Regions from separate parts of the Stenotrophomonas oleivorans genome, predicted to be linked through region 2. Evidence: riboswitches for the same ligand, from Rfam matches in the RefSeq annotation. Region 2 holds a riboswitch; the other holds the start of a gene.

Region 1 (10,448 bases), 720 kb from region 2:
GAATTGAGAAAAGGGGCGGGTCCGCGAGGATCCGCCCCTTTCCGGTAGTGCCGGCCGCTGGCCGGCAACTGCACGGTGGACATCTGTCTGGCAGCCGGCCAGCGGCCGGCTCTACCGAAACAGCAATCAAACGAAGGCCAGATGTGCGGCTGGCAGGCCAACGCGGCCCCGGCGGCGAAATGAGAAAAGGGGCGGGTCCGCGAGGATCCGCCCCTTTCCGGTAGTGCCGGCCGCTGGCCGGCAACCACGCGATGAAGACCCAACGGGCAGCCGGCCAGCGGCCGGCTCTACCGAAAAGCCTGTCAGCTGTTCTTCTTCGCCGCCATCGCCGCAGCCAGCTCGGCCTTGAATTCCTCGAAGGTCTGGCCCTTCTCCTTCGCTTCGGCCTGCGCGGCATCGCGCAGCGCATCGGAGTACATCAGGCGCACCGGCGTGCCGTTGCGCTCGTGCAGTTCACCGGCCTGCATGATCAGCGCCAGCACCTGCGCAGCGCTCTCGCTGTGGCCAGCGATGCGGCCGTCCATGCCCAGCACCCATTCGCCGTCACGGCGCACGACACCGGCCAGCAGGGTGCGCTGCGCATCGCGCAGCTCGGCATGCGGTTCCACCGGCGATGCCTGCGCGGCGGCCTTGTTGGCGGCCTGCTTTTCCTGGCGACGGCGCTGGTCGCGGCGGGTCTTGGAGCTGGTGGACATGGTGCGGTACCGCTGCGAAGGGGGGCGCAAGGATAGCGCACCCCGCCCGCAGCGCTGCTTCACGCGTGCTCGATCCAGCATGGTCAGTCCAGCACCTTGCCGTGCCGCCAGTAGCCCATGAAGGTGATCGCGCGACGGTCCAGCCCGCAGTCACGCACCAGATGGCGGCGGATCGCCATCACCGCCCCCGCCTCGCCCGCCACCCAGGCGTACAGCGGCCCGGCCACGCAGGTGTCGGCCTGCTCCCAGAGGATCTGCGTATCGACGTCGATCTCCTCCAGCGCATCGCCAGCAGGCACGCTCGAGGTCGCTGACAGCCGTTCCTGGACCGCCTGCAGCAGCGGCTGGCCATAGGCGGCCTGCCCACGCGGCAACCACACCAGCTCGGCGGTGCCCGGCGCTTTCAACGGCACCGCATCGCCGGCCTGGGCCACTTCCAGCAACGCCAGCGTGCGCGGCGGATCAGGCATGGCCGCCAGCTCTTCGAGGATGCCCGCCACCGCAGGTAACGCCGTTTCATCGGCCACCAGCAGTACCTGGCCGACACCGGCCGGTGGCTTCCACTCCCAGCCTTCGCTGCTCTCGGCACAGTCGGCGTCGGGGGCCAGCAGCACCACGCGATCGCCCGGCCGTGCATGCATGGCCCAGCGCGAAGCGGGTCCGGTCACCCCGTGGATGACGAAATCGACATCGACCTCGCCCTGCTCCGCACGCAGCTGGCGGATGGTGTAGGTGCGCATCGGCGGGCGCTGATCGTCCGGCAGCGCCCGATAGCGTGGGTACCAGTCGTCACCGCTGGGGACCTGCGGCACCTCCTGGCCGGGCAAGGGGAAGAACACCTTGATGCGCTGATCCGGGCCTTCGGTTTTCATCCGCGCCACGTCGGCACCGGTGAACACCATGCGGTCCAGGGAAGGGGAGAGAACGCGGCGCTCCTTCAGCGCCACCTCGAACAGGCGGTAGGTCTGCTGCGCAGCCATGGGGGAACCTCATGCAACGACATCGGATTGGCTGGCTGTCGTGCACCCGTGCACCGGCTGGCTGGAGTGCCCAGCCTAGTCCGGTGGTTTCCCGTCGCAAGCGCTGCCGGCGTCGCGGCCTGCCCTACCCCTGCACGCTGCTCAGTGACCCGTGCAGACTGCCTGCGCCGCACGTTCACGCTGGTGTTCCCAGTACCAGAACACGAAACCAGCACCGAAGAACGCAGCCTGGCCCAAGGCCAGGTGCAGCGGGCTGGCGCTCAGCAGCGGCGATACCACGCCGGCCACCACGGTGCTGATCATCAGCTGCACGAAGGCCTGCAGCGACGAGGCCAGGCCGCGCTGGTGCGGGTACATGTCCAGCACCGCCAGCGCCAGGATCGGGAAGATCAGCGCCATGCCCATGCCGCCCAGGAAGATCGGCAGCACCGCCCACGGCAGCACGAACTGCGGGGCCAGCGCCACGTAGCCGACGTTCAACAGCACCGACAGCGCGCACAGGCCGAAACCGATGGCGACCTGGCGGGTAGGCGTGGTGTGCCCGGCCATGCGCCCAGACAGGTACGAGCCGGTGGTCATGCCGCCGATGGTGGGGATGAACAGCCAGGCGAAGCCGCCCTCGCCCAGATGCAGGTGCTGCATCACGAACACCGGCGCCGAGGAGATGTACAGGAAGATGCCACCGAAGCCGATGCTGCCGGCCAGCGCCAGGCGCAGGAAGCGCGGGTTGAAGCCGATGCGCAGGTAATCACGCATCAACGTGCGCGGCGACAACGGCACGCGCGCTTCAACCGGATGGGTCTCCGGCAGGTAGCGCGCAGTGGCCGCCAGCAGGACCAGCCCGAACACCACCAGGAACCAGAAGATCAGCGGCCAGCCGGCGCCACTGAGCAGGATCCAGCCACCGATGATCGGTGCGATGGCCGGGGCGATGCCGAACAGCATCGACACCTGGCTCATCAGGCGCTGCGCGTCGTGGCCATGGTAGAGATCGCGGATCACCGCTCGGCCGACGATCATGCCGACACCTGCCGACAGGCCCTGCAGTGCGCGGAAGCCCAGCAGCGTGGTCAGGTCAGTGGACAGCGCACAGCCGACCGAGGCGCCGACGAACACCACCAGGCCGCCGAGGATCACCCGCTTGCGGCCCCAGGCATCGGACAGCGGGCCGTGCGCCAGGCTCATCAGGCCGTAGAACAGCAGGTACACGCTGATGGTCTGTTGCACCGCCACTTCGTCCACCGCCAAGCGCTGGGCCAGCTGCGGGAACGCCGGGAAGATGGTGTCGATCGAGAACGGACCGAACATGGCCAGACCGGCGAGCAGCAGGGCCATGCGGCGGGTGGAGGGAGCAACAGCGGCGGTCATGGGGAAGGCGTCCGGCAGGGCCATGCGCGGCACGCACGGCGGGCGCCGGTCCCCTTCTGCAGGGACGGCGCCAGATGAATTCGGGTATCCGCCCATCATAGGTGGGGATTGCGACCGATGCCATGCAGCTGTGCACAAAACGCACGGCCGGGCCATCGGCCATTCAGGCGCGGCGGCCATGCCTGGAGGCGGCCGGCGGGCTCGCAACGGGCTATAATCAGCGGGCAACACGGTGGGAGAAGCGGAACACCGCTGCCGAAGGCGCAACGCCCGTAATCGCTCAGGCCCGATACCACCCGTAACAGAACTCTGGAGAGACCGGTTCGATCCGGCGCCGAAGGGGCACGAAGCTGCGGTCCGCCGCGCTTTTAAACTCTCAGGCAAAAGGACAGAGGGGCGCCCCGCAGACCGCCGACCGGCGGCTTGTGCCCGTGCGTGTGCCCTTTCCTGACGGATCCTTCGCCATGTCCCAGAACACCCCTTCCCTGCGTGAGCTCGAGCACCACAATGCGTTCGTCGAGCGCCACATCGGCCCCAACGACGCCGAGATCGCGCAGATGCTCGATGTCGTCGGCCACGCGTCGCTGGATGGCATGACCGATGCCATCGTACCGGCCAAGATCAAGTCGCCGGTGCCGCTGGCGCTGCCGGAGTCGATGACCGAAGTGCAGGCACTGGCGAAGATCCGTGCGATCGCCGACAAGAACACCGTGCTGCGCAGCTTCATCGGCCAGGGCTACTACGGTACCCACACGCCGAACGTGATCCTGCGCAACATCCTGGAAAACCCGGCCTGGTACACCGCCTACACCCCGTACCAGGCGGAAATCTCGCAGGGCCGCATGGAAGCGCTGATCAACTTCCAGACCCTGTGCGCCGACCTCACCGGCATGGAAATCGCCAACGCCTCGCTGCTGGACGAAGCCACTGCCGCCGCCGAAGCGATGACCCTGGCCAAGCGTTCGGCCAAGTCGAAGTCGGACACCTTCTTCGTGCACGACGCCGTGCACCCGCAGACGCTGGAACTGCTGCGCACGCGTGCCGAACCGATGGGCATCGTGCTGCGCGTGGGCACCCCGGCCGAAGCGCTGGAAGCGGAAGCCTTCGGCCTGCTGCTGCAGTACCCGGACACCTTCGGCCAGGTCGGCGACTACAAGGCGCTGGTCGATGCCGTGCACGCACGCGGCGGCCTGGTGGCCGTGGCCACCGACCTGCTGGCCCTGACCCTGCTGGCCGCCCCGGGCGAATGGGGCGCGGACATCGTGGTCGGCAACAGCCAGCGTTTCGGCGTGCCGTTCGGCTTCGGTGGCCCGCACGCCGCCTTCATGGCGTGCCGTGACGCCTACAAGCGCTCGATGCCGGGCCGCCTGATCGGCGTCTCGATCGACGCGCAGGGCAACCCGGCCTACCGCCTGACCCTGCAGACCCGCGAGCAGCACATCCGCCGCGAGAAGGCCACCTCCAACATCTGTACTGCACAGGTGCTGCTGGCGGTGATGGCCTCGATGTACGCCGTCTACCACGGCCCGGAAGGCCTGACCCGCATTGCCCGCCGGACCCATCGCCTGGCCTCGATCCTGGCCGCAGCGCTGCGCAATGCAGGCGTGCAGGTCGGTGGCGACTTCTTCGACACCCTGCATGTCACCGGCGTGCACGCCGATGAGATCCACGCCAAGGCCCGCGCCGCCGGCTACAACCTGCGCGCGATCGACAGCGACTCGGTCGGCATCAGCCTGGACGAGACCACTACCCGCGCCGACATCGTCGCCGTGGCTGCCGTGTTCGGTGCCTCGCTGGACGTCGACGCACTGGATGCCAGCACTGCCGATGCGCTGCCGGCCGGCCTGCTGCGCCAGTCCGCGTTCCTGACCCACCCGGTGTTCAACACCCACCACAGCGAGCACGAGCTGCTGCGCTACCTGCGTTCGCTGGCCGACAAGGACCTGGCAATGGACCGCACGATGATCCCGCTGGGCTCGTGCACCATGAAGCTCAACGCCACCGCCGAGATGATCCCGGTGACCTGGCCGGAGTTCTCGCAGATCCACCCGCTGGTGCCGGCCGACCAGGCGCTGGGCTACAAGGAACTGATCGACACGCTGGAAGCGATGCTGGTGGAATGCACCGGCTACGACGCGGTCAGCCTGCAGCCGAACTCCGGCGCGCAGGGCGAGTACGCCGGCCTGCTGGCGATCCGCGCCTACCACCGCTCGCGCGGTGAGGAACATCGCGATATCTGCCTGATTCCGGACTCGGCGCACGGCACCAACCCGGCCTCGGCACAGATGTGCGGCATGAAGGTGGTGGTGACCAAGACCGATGCCAACGGCAACGTCGACGTCGAGGACATCCGCCTCAACGCCGAGAAGTACAGCGACCGCCTGGCCGCGATCATGATGACCTACCCGTCCACGCACGGCGTGTTCGAGGAGGAGGTGGTGGAGATCTGCGAGATCATCCACAAGCACGGCGGCCAGGTGTACACCGACGGTGCCAACATGAACGCCCTGGTCGGCGTGGCCAAGCCGGGCAAGTGGGGTTCGGATGTTTCGCACCTGAACCTGCACAAGACCTTCTGCATCCCGCACGGTGGTGGCGGCCCGGGCGTCGGCCCGTGCGCGGTCAAGGAGCACCTGGCCCCGTTCCTGCCGGGCAAGCTGGGTGACAACGGCCCGGTCGGCATGGTCAGCGCGGCCAGCTTCGGCAGCGCCTCGATCCTGCCGATCAGCTGGATGTACATCGCGATGATGGGCCGCGACGGCCTGCGCAAGGCCACCCAGGTCGCGCAGCTCAACGCCAACTACATCGCCAAGCGCCTGGCCCCGCACTTCAAGACCCTGTACACCGGCCGCAACGGCCTGGTGGCACACGAGTGCATCCTGGACGTGCGCCCGCTGGAGAAGACCAGCGGCATCGGCGCCGAGGACGTGGCCAAGCGCCTGATCGACTTCGGCTTCCACGCCCCGACCCTGAGCTTCCCGGTGGCGGGCACGCTGATGGTCGAGCCGACCGAGAGCGAATCGCTGCACGAGCTGGACCGCTTCATCGACGCGATGATCCAGATCCGCGAGGAAATCACCGCGATCGAAGACGGCCGCCTGGACCGCGAGGACAACCCGCTGAAGAACGCGCCGCATACCGCGACCGCGGTGACCGCCAGCGAGTGGACCCACGCCTACCCGCGCGAACTGGCTGCGTTCCCGCTGCCGAGCCTGAAGCTGCAGAAGTACTGGCCGCCGGTGGCGCGCGTCGACAACGTGTACGGCGACAAGAACGTGATGTGCGCCTGCATCCCGGTCGATGCCTACAAGGATGATGAAGTCGAGGCGTGATTCCTCGCTGCATCGGTAAACAGAACGGCCCGCGCAAGCGGGCCGTTTTCATAAGCGCGTGTGGACCAAGGTCCACACCCACAAACATCCGATCACGGATCCGGCATCTGCCCCAGGCTCAACTGCCACGAGACACCGAAGCGGTCCTGCACCCAGCCGTAGCGGTTGCTGAAATCGTAGTCACCCACCGGCATCAACCAATGGCCGCCCTCACCCAGCACGCGTGCGGCACGCTCGAACTGCTCGGCGCCGGAGCACTCCACGAACAGCGAGATCGACGGTGAGAAGGTGAAATCGTGCACGTCCAGGCTGTCGAAGCACAGGTAGTGGGTTCCACCGAGCAGGAAGATGGCCTGGCGGACCTGCCCGGGCACGCCGGCACCGGCGCCGTCCGGATGGCGCTGCATTGCCAGCAGGCGGAAATCGGCGAAGGCCTCGGCATACAGAGCCAGGGCCGCTTCGGCCTGGCCGGTGAACATCAGGAAGGGGCGGCTGCGCAGCATGCGGTACTCCTGGTCGACGGGCCGCGGACGGCCCACACGATCAGGATGGCACGGCGGATGTGCAGCCCCCGTGGTAGTGCCGGCCGCTGGCCGGCATCTTCAGTCACGCCTCGCGCATGCGCCGGGCGATGGCGCTGCTGGCGGCGATCGTGGCAGTCAGTGCCACCATCGACAGGAACTGCAGGCGGGTGTGCGACTCGCTCAGCAGCAGGCCGAAGATCAGTGCCAGGATCGCCAGCGCGCAGCAGGTCAGCCACGGGAAGCCGGCCATGCGGAACGGCAGGCGGGTACCCAGGCGATCCGCGCGGCGACGCAGCACCAGCTGCGACACCAGCGACAGCGTCCACACCAGCAGGCAGGTGGAACCGACGATGTTCAGCAGCACCGGCAGCACCCGGTCCGGGAACAGCAGCTCCATCACCGTGGCGGCGAAACCGAACAGCACGCTGGCCAGCACGGCGATCACCGGCACCTGGCGCGGATCGGTCCAGCCCAACACGGCCGGCGCTTCGCGGCGCTGCGCCAGCGAATACATCATGCGCGAGGCGCCGTAGAGGTTGGCATTGAGCGCCGACAGCAGCGCGATCACGGCGATCAGGGTGATGGCCGTACCCGCGCCCGGGATGCGGGCAATATCCAGCACCGCAGCGAACGGCGACTTCAGCGCCTCGCTGGTCCACGGCACCACGGCGATGATCACGCTCAGCGAGCCGATGTAGAACACCAGGATGCGCCAGGCCACGGTGCGGATGGCACGGGCAATGCTGCGCTCGGGATCTTCGGTTTCGGCCGCAGCGACGGCTACGATCTCGGTGCCGCCAAAGGCAAAAACGACAACCAGCAGCGCCGCGCCGATGCCGGCCAGCCCCTTCGGCGCGAAGCCGCCATGCTCGGTGAAGTTGCTCAAGCCCGGCGAGGTCACCTGCGGCAGCCAGCCCATCAGCAGCGCCACACCGATGGCGATGAAGGCCAGGATCGCCGCCACCTTGAGGATGGCGAACCAGAATTCGAACTCGCCGAAGTTCTTCACCCCGAGCAGATTGATCGCGGTGAAGAACAGCATGAAGGCCAGCGCCGCCATCGGTACCGGTATCGCCGGCCAGACCGTGGCAAGAAGCCCGGCCGCGCCGACGGCTTCGGCGGCGATCACGATCACCAGCTGCACCCACCACAGCCAGCCCACGGTGGCGCCGGCGGTAGCTCCCATGGCATCAGCGGCGTAGACCGAGAACGCGCCACTGGTCGGCTTGGCCGCCGCCATCTCGCCCAGTGCGTTCATCACGATGACCACCAGCGCACCAGCGACCAGATACGACACCAGAACCGCCGGGCCGGCCGCCTGTACACCCACGCCCGAGCCGAGGAACAGGCCGGCGCCGATGGCGCTGCCCAGACCCATCATGATCAGCTGGCGGGGCTTGAGCGAATGTCCGAGGCGGGACGGCGAAGCGGTCGGAATCGAGTTGGGCATCGGCGGGGCTGGCGGCGGGCTACAGGGGCGACACCTTACCCTGTCCCGTGCCCACGGGGATAGGCACAGCGCAGCAGGCGGCTCAGGCCAGCGCCGGCTCGCCGACGTTGCCACCAATACGGGCCCGGTAGGCGCGCGGCGAGAAACCGGTTTCAGCCTTGAACTTGCGGGTAAAGGCGCTCTGGTCGCTGAAACCGCAGGCCTGGCCGATGCAGGCGATGCTGTCGTCACCGTGCAGCAGGTGCATGGCCATCTGGATCCGCAGCCGGGTCAGCACCTGCTGCGGGGTCATCTGGAACACCTTGCGGAAGCTGCGCTCCAGCTTCGACAGCGAGAAGCCGGTGATGTCCAGCAGGGTCTGCATGCGCACGTTCTCGGCGTAGTGCGCATTGAGGTGGGCCAGGGCCAGCCGCAGCTGCTCGTATTGGGTGCCCAGGCTGTCCTTCTGGCCGAGGTCGCGGGATATGCCGATCAGGCCCTCGATGGCCCCATCGACCACCAGCGGGCGCTTGCAGGTCAGGCACCAGCCCGGTTCACGGTTGGCGAACAGGTGGAGCTCCATCAGGTTCTCGATCACCTCACCGGACAGCACGCGGGCGTCCTGGTCGACGTAGTCCGCACTGAGGCCGGTCGGGTAGATCTCGGCCGCGGTACGTCCGATCACGTCCTTGCGCGCGCGCAGACCCAGCCGCCGCAGCATGGTCTGGTTGACGTGGGTGTAACGCCCCTGAAGGTCCTTGATGAAGAACAGCACATCCGGGATGGCGTCGAACAGGGCTTCGATGTCGGCGGGCTCGACTCGCATGCCACAAGCATAGCCGAGGCCCCTTGCCGGTGCGATCACCCTTGCGGGACTTGCGCTTAACGCCGCTAGGCCCACCGTGGGGGCCAGCCCCCACCGGAGAACAGGCCATGCCCCGCGGTGACAAGTCCGCCTATACCGAAAAGCAGAAGCGCCAGGCCGAGCACATCGAAGAGAGCGAGCGCGAGCGCGGTGCCAGCGAAAGCACCGCAGAGCGCATCGCCTGGGCCACTGTGAACAAGCAGGACGGCGGCGGCAAGCGCAGTGGCAGTGGGCGCGAGGTGGCGAAGAAGGTCACCACCAGGAAGGTGGCTGCCAAGAAGACTGCTACGAAGAAGGCGCCGGCCCGCAAGACGGCCACGAAGAAGGCAACAAAGAAGACGGTGGCGAAGAAGGCCACCACCCCTGCATCGCGTAGTGCTGCCGCGAAGAAAGCGGCGAAGACCCGTGCGGCGAGGAAGACCGCGCGAAAGGTGGCGGCGAAGAAAGCGGCACGTACCCGCGCCAGCAGCTGAGCCCGTCAATCGGGATTGCAGCCCGCAGATCAGCCATACTTCTCCAAGCCGCTGGACGCGGCAAAGGGGAATCATCCATGAATGTCCAATGCTCCGCAGCTTTGGCAGCCCTGCTATCGATGGCACCCGCTGCGCATGCGATCACCGCCTCTGACCCACCCCACGAATCCCGTCAGGCTGCGACCGCGACTGCGGACGCCGATATTGCGCGGATCGAATCTCTCGGCCGGTCATTGTTTGAACATGATCTTGCCGCCGAACGCGCAACCGACGCACTCGTAGCGAAGGGAATGCGCAAGGATGACCGCGTTGCTGGATGGGTCACCGAACAACGCGACAACCGCTATGTCGTCAGTATCCTCGGAGGTGACAGTAGCGTGCTGTATCGGGTAGTCACCGACGACAAGGGAACGCTTGCCGGTCCTGTACAGACCCTGTCGCCACCCGAGCCACTATCGCCTTATGAGGCCGGCGCGGCAGCTGCGCGTGCACTGGCATTGAGCAGCAAGTTTCAAGCGTGCTCGAAGAACTACAACACGGTCGTGCTACCGAACGTGGACGGCACGGCAAATGCCTGGAGTGTCTACCTGCTTCCCGGCACATTCGATCCTGCAGCGGTGCCTCTGGGGGGAAGCCATCGCGTGGAAATCGCGGATGAAAAGATCACTTCCAGCCGGCCTTACACCCTCTCCTGCATCACGCTGCAGCGTCCACCGCGGAAGGGTGCCATGATGGTGACCCACCTACTCGATCCAACGCCGACCGAGGTCCACGTTTACTGG
Region 2 (10,448 bases):
TCCTGGTCGGCACGCAGATCCTGGCCAAGGGCCACGACCTGCCGAAGCTGACATTGGTGGTGGTGGTGGGCATCGACGAAGGTTTGTTCTCCGCGGACTTCCGCGCCAGCGAGAAACTGGCGCAGCAGTTGATCCAAGTGGCCGGCCGTGCGGGACGCGCGCGTGATCCTGGTGAGGTCTGGCTGCAGACCCATCACCCCGGGCATCCGCTGCTGGAAACCCTGGTGAGCGGTGGCTACCACCCGTTCGCGCAGGCCGAGTTGAACCAGCGCCAGGCCGCCGGATTCCCGCCGTTCGCGCATCTGGCACTGATGCGCGCCGAGGCACAGCAGGTCGAGCATGCCAATGCGTTCCTGCTGGCGGCGCGGCAACTGCTGGGGGAACAGAATGTGGTCGAGGCCTACGGGCCGATGCCGGCGCCGATGCCGCGGCGTGCCGGCTACCAGCGCACGCAGCTGCTGCTGTCCGCGCTGCAGCGGCCACCGCTGCATGGCGTGCTGGCCCAGCTGGTGCCGCAGCTGTATGCGCTGCCGGAGGCACGCAAGGTGCGCTGGTCGCTGGATGTGGATCCGACGGATCTGTATTGAGGGCGCTGCCCAATGCTGCGTAGAGTCGAGCTTGCTCGACTGCCGTGCGCCAGACACAGTCGAGCAAGCTCGACTCTACCGTCGGTCCGTATGGACCCGACGGAACTGTATTGAGGCAGACGAACGCTAGCGCCGGGCCATGCCCGGCGGTCCTCCGCATACCACGCTCGCCGGGCATGGCCCGGCGCTACCCCTCAGGTCAGCGGCGACATCACGCCGCGCTGGTAGGCCGGGCGTTCGCGCAGGCGGGCGTACCAGTCGGCCAGGTGCGGCAGTTCCGGGCGCTGGATGGGCAGTTCGAACCAGGCATAGATCAGCGAGCCCAGCGGGATGTCACCCATCGCGAACGTCTCGCCCGACAGCCACGGCTGTCTGGCCAACGTGGCATCGGCCATCGCCAGGTAGTCACCGGCACGCACGATGGCGGCATTGATGCGCGCTTCGTCGCGGTCAGCTGGGGCGGTGCGCATGATGCCCCAGATCAGGTCGGTGTACAGCGGCGCCATGCGCGAGGTGCTCCAGTCCATCCACTTCTCGGCCTGGGCGCGTTCCATCGGGTCTTCGGCGTACAGCGTGCCCAGCGCGTAGCGCGCACTCAGATAGCGCACGATGGTATTCGATTCCCACAGCGGCAGGCCATGGTCTTCGATCACCGGCACCAGGCTGTTGGGATTCATCGCCAGGTACTCCGGCGTCTGCGTGCCGCCGTGGCTGCCACCGACTTCGATGGACTCATACGGCAGGCCGATTTCCTCGGCGCACCACAGCACCTTGCGGACGTTGCTGGAATTGCGGCGGCCCCAGATCTTCAACATGCGGGTTTTTTCCTTGCTGGCAATGCGAGCGGCAACGATACGCCTGATCGGAGTGGGTGTGTGGGTGGCGGATGCGGGATCTGGCATCTGGGGCTTGCCGGCCAGCGGCCGGCACTACCGGTTCCTTTCCGGCCAGCGGCCGGCACTACCGGTTTTTCTTCGGCAGCGCGCGCACGTAGGAGGACTTGCCGTCCTTCTTCAGCTCGAACAGGCCGATCGCTGCCAGCAGGTCACTGAGCTTGCCGTAACCGTAGTTGCGCGGATCGAACGAGGCCTGGTTGCCGATCTGGCTGCCGACCGGGCCAAGGTGCGACCAGCCATCCTCGCCCTCGGCCGAGGACACCGCACGGCGCAGCATCTTCACCAGCCGCGTATCGCTGCGCATTTCCGCGCCGCTCTTGCGTGGACGCGCATCGTCGTTGGCCACTGGCTCGTTCGGTGCCTGTTCGTTCGATGACTGTTCGGTATCCTGCACGCTGGCATGGGTCTGGCCCAGCGCTTCCAGATAGGTGAACTTCGAACACGCATTGACGAACGGTTCCGGCGTTTTCTTCTCGCCGAAGCCATAGACCTTCACGCCATCGGTCAGCAGGCGCATCACCATCGGGGTGAAGTCGGCATCGCTGGACACGATGGCGAAGCCATCCAGATTGCGCGCGTACAGCAGGTCCATGGCATCGATCACCATCGCCATGTCCGACGCGTTCTTGCCTTTGCTGTAGGCGAACTGCTGGATCGGGCGGATCGCATATTCGTGCAGCACGGCCTCCCAACCCTTCAACCGCGGGCTCTTCCAGTTGCCATAGGCGCGGCGCACGTTGGCCACGCCGTAGCGGGCGACTTCGGCCAGGACCTCGTCGATCTTCGAGGCCGGCGCGTTGTCGGCGTCGATCAACAGGGCGATGCGCTTTTCCGGTTCGCTCATGGACTCCTCGCGGGCGGTTGCCTGAACCCGAGTATCGCCGATCCACGCGGGCGCTGACGTGACAGGGCGCCATCGTGCGAAGATGCCAGGCGCTTCCCCCAATGCCCCCACTGGAGTGAGTCGATGAGTCGCGAGCGCGTTCCCCACCTGGTTGTTGTCGGCGGCGGTTTTGCCGGTCTCTGGGCCACCCGTGCCCTGGCCCGCGAGCGCATACGCATCACCCTGGTCGACCGCCGCAACCACCATCTGTTCCAGCCACTGCTGTACCAGGTGGCCACCGCCGGCCTGTCCGCGCCGGACATCGCCGCGCCGCTGCGCCACATCCTCGGCCACCAGCGCAATGTGGAAGTCCGCCTGGGCGAAGTGGTGACCATCGACAAGCAGGCCCGGCAGATCCGCATGGCCGATGGCAGCACGCTGGACTACGACAGCCTGCTGCTGGCTACCGGCGCCACCCACGCCTACTTCGGCAACGACCAATGGGCCGATGATGCGCCCGGGCTGAAGACGCTGGACGATGCCATCGCACTGCGCCGCAAGCTGCTGCTGGCGTTCGAGCGCGCCGAGGCCGAGCCGGACCCGGCGAAGAAAGCGGCGTGGTTGAGCTTTGCCGTGGTCGGCGGCGGCCCCACCGGTGTTGAACTGGCCGGTACCTTGGCCGAAATCGCGCGGCATACGCTGCGCAACGAGTTCCGCCATATCGATCCGGCCAGCGCCAAGGTGCGGCTGGTCGAAGCCGGCCCGCGCGTGTTGTCTTCGTTCCCGGAAGTGCTTTCGCTGAAGGCAAGGCGGCAACTGGAAAAACTGGGTGTGGAGGTGCTGACCGGTACCCCGGTGAGCGACATCGACAGCCAGGGTTTCAAGCTCGGCGATCAGTTCGTACCGGCCCGCACCGTGGTGTGGGCCGCCGGCGTGGCCGCTTCACCGCTGGCGCGCACGCTGGAGGTGCCACTGGACCGCGCTGGACGCGTGCAGGTGCAACCCGACCTCACCCTGCCTGGGCACCCCGAGCTGTTCGTGGCCGGTGACCTGGCCGCACTGAACCAGGCCAATGGCAAGCCGGTGCCCGGCGTCGCGCCCGCCGCCAAGCAGATGGGCAAGTACGTGGCCGAGGTGATCCGCGCGCGTCTGCATGGCAAGGCCGCACCGGGGCCGTTCAAGTACGCCGACTTCGGCAACCTCGCCACCATCGGCCGCATGGCCGCGATCGTGCACCTGGGCCGGCTGCAACTCTCGGGCGTCCTCGCCTGGTGGTTCTGGCTGGCCGCACACGTGTTCTTCCTGATCGGCTTCCGCAACCGCATCGTGGTGCTGCTGAACTGGGCCGTGGCGTACTGGAGCTACCAGCGCAGCGCGCGCATCATCTTCGGTGATGATCAGGAAGACCGGCGACCCCGACGGTAGTGCCGGCCGCTGGCCGGCTGCTGCGCGGTCGGATCCCTTTCCGCAGGAAAGGGCTCTGACCCCGTCAACACCATCCACGCATGGCGTGGATCTACCGGTTCATCGGGCCACCTGGCACCCGCCGTTTCGACCAGGTGCGGCAGAAATCCTCCTTCCTCGCGGTGTCGGCAATCTGTGCGGCACTCCAATGCCGGGTGATCCAGATCGTCAATGCGGTGCTGCTCAGATGCCAGCGCGGCATGCAGTGCCGAGGCTGCCGCCACAGGTGGCGTCGGGCAATCCAGTAAGCCTCCCGCTCCACTTCAGGCACCTTCTTCTGCATCACGTCCTTGTCGAAGAACTGCGCGGCGAAGCGCCAGGGGTTCATCGGCTGGTATCCCGCCCGTGGTTCACTACTGCACGCAGCCACACCACTGGGCACGCGGTCCGCCGGCTTCGGCCGGCCTTCCACCAGCGCCAGTCCGAGCAGGTACAACAGGCCAGGCAGCAGTGCGATGCCGGCGACCACCACGATGACTGACAGCCACGCTTTCCCCGCCGCACCCATCGCTCACTGCGCCTTTGGTTTCGCGTACCACAGTGCGTTGACGATGACCCAGCGCTGGTCGAAGCGGCCCATGTGGAAGTAGTCGACGAACCACGGGGTTTCCAGCCGCACCGAGGCGGCGTTGCCGGTCACGTCCAGCACCGTGCAGCGGCGGTCCCATTGATCCTTCGGGGTCTTCAGCGCGCCCTGCTTCGTCAACGCGACCAGCTCTTCCTTCGACATGCGGCGCAGGCCCAGGCGTTCGTCGGGTGTATCGCCGAGCACCGCGCGCTTGGCCAGGTCCGGGTGCAGGGAGCGGGCGACGCGCTGCGGGTCGGCCTCCAGCTGGCCGTCGACGTAATCGTGGCAGGTGGCTTCGATGGCCGCGATGGTGGCCGGGTCGGCGGCAGGGCTCGTTGCTGCGGAAAGAGCGAACAGCAGGGCAATCGTGGACATCCGGGTCTCCAGCTCTGGGCGCGGGGCGATCATGGCATGGGCAAGCCGCATCCACGCATGGCGTGGATCTACTGCATCAGGCCCATTTCGTCGACGCTCAGCTGCATGTACAGGAACGCGGCCGCTTCGTCGGTCATCGGCTGGCCCTGCGGGAAACTGTCGAGCCAGGCGGAGATGCGCGCATGCCGATGCTTCAGCGCATCAGCTATCGCGCGCTTTTCCGCGTCGGTGGCATGTTCCTGCATCTCATCGCGCAGCAGGTCATCGCCGATGCCCCATTTTTCGGCCAGCGGGATCAGGTCGACCAGATCGGGCGGCACCTGGTCGCGGCGCAGGTGGATGGGCTCGGGCGTGTCCGGGCCGCGCTGTGCGGCCAGTTCGGCGGCGCTGCCGATCTGCCCGTGCTGCAGCGGTGGCGGAGTCTGGGCGCAGGCCGACAGGGTGATACAGAACGTCAACATCAGCATCCAGCAGGATTTCATCGGACCGCTTCCTGTGTCGATGGATGTGGCGATGATGGCATGGCCCAGCACACCATCCACGCATGGCGTGGATCTACAGGACCGGCGCCTGCAGCCAGGCCAGCTTGCGTTCGCGCGGCTGCTGCTTGAGCTGCCACTCGGCCCGCGAGGCGGCGGCCCGGTCCGGGTACTCGCGCACGGCCAGCACGCGCAGTGGCGGCCGTGCCCGGGTGTAGCGCGCGCCCTTGCCGGCCTGGTGGGCGGCGAAACGCGCCTCCACATCGGTGCTGATGCCGGCGTAGTAGCTGCCATCGCGGCATTCGAGCAGGTACAGGAACCACGGGCGGAGGGACGGGGCCATGCCCGGATTATGCCGTGCTGCACTGCAGCGGATATACTGGCGCCCGAATGCAGGAGAGAGGCGCCGCGCTGGCGCCCGCCGAAGGCGCAGGCTCCCATGATCGCTCAGGCCGGTGGGCTGGAATCCCACCAACCATGCATTCGACTCGCCGAGCTGGAGAGAGGTCACCGGGCACGCCCGGGACGATCCGCCGAAGGGGCACGCGGCCAACGCCGCTGAACTCTCAGGCAAAAGGACAGCGGGAGCGGCACCGGTCATCGTCATCCCGTCATTGCGCAGGCAGTGGCGGTAGTCGCGCATGGCCGGCCCCACCGCGCCCGGAGCCTGTCCCATGCTGCTGTCCATCATCTACCTGATCGCCATTTCCGCCGAAGCCATGACCGGCGCGCTGTCCGCCGGCCGTCGCCGCATGGACCTGTTCGGGGTGGTCATGATCGCCTGCGTCACCGCCCTCGGGGGCGGTTCGCTGCGCGACATCCTGCTCGGCCACTACCCGCTGGGCTGGGTGAAGCATCCCGAGTACCTGGGCTTCACCGTGTGCGCGGCGCTGATCGCCACCTGGGTGGCGCGCTGGATGCACCACTTCCGCCGCACCTTCCTGGTGCTCGATGGCCTGGGCCTGATCGCCTTCACCCTGATCGGCTGCTCGATCGCGCGCGAGGCCGGCCATGCCATGCCGATCGTGCTGATCGCCGGCATGCTGACCGGCGCGTTCGGCGGCGTGCTGCGCGACATTCTCTGCAACGAGGTGCCGCTGATCTTCCAGAAGGAGCTGTACGCGATCATCGCGCTGCTGACCGGCGCGGCCTACCTGTTGCTGCTGCACTGGGGCGTGGCCGACGCCACCGCGATCCTGTGCTGCCTCGGCGGCGGCTTCGCGCTGCGCCTGCTGGCGATCCACTACCGCTGGGAAATGCCGAAGTTCGTCTATCACGACGAAGTGCATTGATTGTTTGACGATAGTGCCGGCCGCTGGCCGGCAACACGGCACGCGCCCGCAGATTCCGGCAGGTTGCCGGCCAGCGGCCGGCACTACCGAATGCGTTGCATGACCATGGTCATGCGGCATTGGCCGGGGTGATTGGCTACCATTGTCACCCCGTCGCTGCCGCGACGGCATCCAGCCACGCCGCGCCCGCGGCCCCGCCAGACAACTCCCTCCCCGCTGCCCGTGGTGCCGTGAACGCGCCGACGGGCCCGCATGTCCCTGCGCGCGCAGGGCGCAGGATGCCCCATGTCTGTCGCCGAAAATTCCCGCTTCCGTCGTGCCCGCCTGTTGTGGGCGGTGCTGGCCATCGCCCTCGTCGCCGTTCTGGCGTGGTGGCTGTGGCCCCGGAATGGCGCCGGCAGCAGCGACGATGCGCCGGGCAAGACGGTGCCGGTACGCGTGGCACGCGCCAGCGCCGAGCCGCTGGTGCTGCGCCTGAAGGCGGTCGGTACGGTCACCCCGCTGCACAGCGTGGTGGTACGCAGCCGCGTGGATGGCGAACTGCTACGGCTGCATTTCCAGGAAGGCCAGCAGGTGAAGGCCGGCGATCTGCTGGCGCAGATCGACCCGCGCCCGTATGAAGTGAAGCTGGCACAGGCGCAGGGTACCCAGCAGCAGAATCTGGCCGAGCTGGAAAACGCCGAGCGCCAGCTGCAGCGCTACCGCGAACTGCAGAAGCAGAACTACGTGTCCGGGCAGGAACTGAGCGACCAGCAGAGCAAGGTGCGCCAGCTGCAGGGCCGCCGCCTCAGCGATCAGGCGTCTGTTGATGAAGCGCGCCTGCAGCTGCAGTACACCCGCATCACCGCGCCGGTCAGTGGCCGCGTCGGGCTGCGCCGGTTGGACGTGGGCAACCTGGTGCGCGCCAGCGATGCCGAAGGCCTGGTGACGCTGGCGCAGACCGCGCCGATCAGCGTGCTGTTCACCGTGCCCGAACCCGAGCTGCCTGCGCTGCTCGATGCCGTGCAGGCGCAACCGGCACTGGCGGTGGAAACCTGGGACCGCGAAGAACGCCGGCAGCTGGCCCGCGGCTCGCTGTCCAGCGTCGACAACCGCATCGATACCACCACCGGCACGTTGAAACTGCGTGCGCACTTCGACAACCACGATCTGGCGCTGTTCCCCAACCAGTTCGTCAACGTCCGCCTGCAGCTGGGCGAGCAGCCCGCGCTGCTGATTCCCGATGCCGCCGTGCAGTTCGGCAGCCAGGGCAACTACGTGCATATCGTCGACAAGGACAGCAAGGCACAACGCCGCACCGTGGTGCTCGGTCCAGCCGATGATGGACGCGTGGCCGTGCGCTCCGGGCTGGCCGCAGGGGACAAGGTGGTGATCGAAGGCATCGACGGGCTGGAAGATGGCACGGCGGTGGAGATCATCACCGAGGAGGCCGCGACCAAGGCCGGCGCATGAACCTCTCGCGCCCGTTCATCCTGCGCCCGGTCGCAACGACTCTCCTGATGGTGGCGCTGCTGCTGTCCGGCGTGCTGGCCTATCGCCTGCTGCCGGTGGCGGCGCTGCCGCAGGTCGATTACCCGATCATCCAGATCACCACGCTGTATCCGGGGGCCAGCCCCGAACTGACCACACGCACCATCACCGCACCGCTGGAGCGCCAGCTCGGCCAGATTCCCGGCCTGAAACAACTGTCGTCGACCAGTTCCGGTGGCGCCTCGGTCATTACCCTGCAGTTCGGGCTGGAGGTGTCGCTGGGTGTGGCCGAGCAGGACGTGCAGGCCGCCATCAACGCGGCGGGCAGCTTCCTGCCCGGGGACCTGCCTGTGCCGCCGGTGTACCGCAAGGTCAACCCGGCCGACACCCCCATCCTGACCTTGGCGGTGACCTCGCAAGGCCTGTCGCTGCCGCAGGTGCACGATCTGGTGGATACGCGCATCGCCCAGCGCCTGGCGCAGTTGCCCGGCGTCGGCCTGGTCAGCCTGGCCGGTGGCCAGCGCCCGGCGGTGCGCATCCAGGTCAATCCAGCGGCGCTGGCCGCCAACAACCTGGGCATGGACCACATCCGCACCGCCATCGCCGCCGCCAACGTCAACCTGCCCAAGGGCAGTTTCGATGGCCCGATCCGCGCGGTGATGCTCGATGCCAACGATCAGATGCGCAGCGTGGATGAGTACCGTGCCCTGGTACTGGCCTGGCGCGACGGCGCGCCGCTGCGGCTGGGCGATGTAGCCACCATTACCGATGGCGCCGAGAACCGGCAGCTGGCCGCCTGGAGCGGCACCACCCCGGCAGTGCTGGTGAACATCCAGCGTCAGCCCGGCGCCAACGTGATCGCCGTGGTCGAGCAGGTGCGTACGCTGCTGCCGCAGCTGCAGGCCACGCTGCCCGCCGGTGTGCAGATGAATGTAATGAGCGACCGTACCGAATCGATCCGCGCGTCGGTGCGCGGCGTGCAGAAGGAACTGGTACTGGCCATCGGCCTGGTGGTGCTGGTCACCTGGGTGTTCCTGCGCAATCTGCCGGCCACGCTCATTCCCAGCGTCGCGGTGCCGCTGTCGCTCATCGGCACCTTCGCGGTGATGCTGCTGGCCTGCTATTCGCTCAACAACCTCACGCTGATGGCGCTGACCATCGCCACCGGCTTCGTGGTGGACGATGCCATCGTGATGCTGGAGAACATCGCCCGCCATCTGGAGGAAGGCGAAAGCCCCCGCGATGCAGCGCTGAAAGGCGCAGCCGAGATCGGCTTCACCCTGGTGTCGCTGACTGTTTCGCTGATCGCGGTGCTGATCCCGCTGCTGTTCATGGCCGACCTGGTGGGTGCACTGTTCCATGAGTTCGCAGTGACACTGGCTGTAGCCATCGGCATTTCGCTGGTGGTCTCGCTGACGCTGACGCCGATGCTGTGCGCGCGGTTCCTGAAGCCGCACGCGAAGACTGCACATGCGCCCGATGTCTTCGACCGCGTCATCGGCCTCTACGACCGCCAGCTGCGCTGGGTGCTGCAGCGCCAGCCGCTGATGTTGCTGGCCACCGTTGCCACCCTCGCACTGACCGTGGCGCTGTACTTCGCCGTGCCCAAGGGTTTCTTCCCGGTGCAGGATGCCGGCCTGGTGCAGGGCATCAGCGAAGCGCCGCAGGCGATCTCATTCCAGGCCATGCGCGAGCGCCAGCAGGCGCTGGCGGCGGCCATCGAAGCCGACGAGGCGGTGGCCAGCGTCTCGTCCTACATCGGCGTGGACGGCAACAATGCCACGCTCAATACCGGCCGCCTGCTGATCGAGTTGAAACCGCACGGCGACCGCGACGGCGCCGCCGTGGTGATGGCACGCCTGCAACAGCGCGTGTCGAGGATCCCCGGCATCACCCTGTACCTGCAGCCGGTGCAGGAGCTGGGCATCGAAGACCGCATCAGCCGCACCCAGTACCAGTTCACCCTGACCACGCCGGATCTTGAAACACTGGAACGCTGGACCCCGAAGCTGCTGCAGGCGCTACGCCAGCAACCGGCACTGCGCGATGTCGCCAGCGATCTGCAGATGCAGGGTCGGCAGGCACGCGTAGCGATCGACCGCGATGCGGCGGCGCGCCTGGGCGTAAGCGTGGAAGCAGTAGCCGATGCGCTGTACGACGCCTATGGGCAGCGCCAGATCTCGACCATCTTCACCCAGGCCAGCCAATACCGGGTGGTGCTGGAAGCCGATCCGGCGCGCCAGCCGGGACCGGAAGCCATCACCGGCCTGCGCGTGCGCAACAGCGCCGGGCAGACCGTACCGCTGGGTTCGGTAGCGCGGGTAGAGGTGGGTCCGTCCGCACTGCTGCGCAATCACGTGGGCCAGTTCCCGGCGGCCACGCTGTCGTTCAATCTTGCCCCGGGTGCTTCGCTGGGCGAAGCGGTGGATGCCGTGCACGCCGCGCGCGCACAGGTGAACCTGCCGCAGAGCATCGAACTTCGCCTGCAGGGTGC

What was found. Region 2 has a riboswitch for glycine ahead of MG068_RS18680 (trimeric intracellular cation channel family protein). Riboswitches for the same ligand answer to the same signal wherever they lie in the genome.
Region 1: linked by a shared signal. The riboswitch ahead of gcvP (aminomethyl-transferring glycine dehydrogenase) and the one ahead of MG068_RS18680 (trimeric intracellular cation channel family protein) in region 2 are both predicted to bind glycine.

Annotation. Positions count from the first base shown of each region.
Region 1 covers NZ_CP031167.1:3,318,250-3,328,697, forward strand. The annotation lists gene MG068_RS15520 (M2 family metallopeptidase) at 1-7, shown strand, start outside; gene MG068_RS15525 (hypothetical protein) at 303-695, opposite strand; gene MG068_RS15530 (siderophore-interacting protein) at 779-1,675, opposite strand; gene MG068_RS15535 (multidrug effflux MFS transporter) at 1,817-3,043, opposite strand; glycine riboswitch at 3,343-3,445, shown strand; gene gcvP (aminomethyl-transferring glycine dehydrogenase) at 3,508-6,375, shown strand; gene MG068_RS15545 (VOC family protein) at 6,468-6,878, opposite strand; gene MG068_RS15550 (amino acid permease) at 6,982-8,349, opposite strand; gene MG068_RS15555 (AraC family transcriptional regulator) at 8,432-9,154, opposite strand; gene MG068_RS15560 (hypothetical protein) at 9,262-9,666, shown strand; gene MG068_RS15565 (hypothetical protein) at 9,744-10,448, shown strand, end outside.
Region 2 covers NZ_CP031167.1:4,037,462-4,047,909, forward strand. The annotation lists gene MG068_RS18640 (primosomal protein N') at 1-587, shown strand, start outside; gene MG068_RS18645 (glutathione S-transferase family protein) at 782-1,402, opposite strand; gene MG068_RS18650 (NYN domain-containing protein) at 1,548-2,327, opposite strand; gene MG068_RS18655 (NAD(P)/FAD-dependent oxidoreductase) at 2,451-3,731, shown strand; gene MG068_RS18660 (hypothetical protein) at 3,823-4,278, opposite strand; gene MG068_RS18665 (nuclear transport factor 2 family protein) at 4,282-4,713, opposite strand; gene MG068_RS18670 (hypothetical protein) at 4,782-5,174, opposite strand; gene MG068_RS18675 (GIY-YIG nuclease family protein) at 5,269-5,535, opposite strand; glycine riboswitch at 5,576-5,665, shown strand; glycine riboswitch at 5,679-5,782, shown strand; gene MG068_RS18680 (trimeric intracellular cation channel family protein) at 5,867-6,484, shown strand; gene MG068_RS18685 (MdtA/MuxA family multidrug efflux RND transporter periplasmic adaptor subunit) at 6,770-7,936, shown strand; gene MG068_RS18690 (multidrug efflux RND transporter permease subunit) at 7,933-10,448, shown strand, end outside.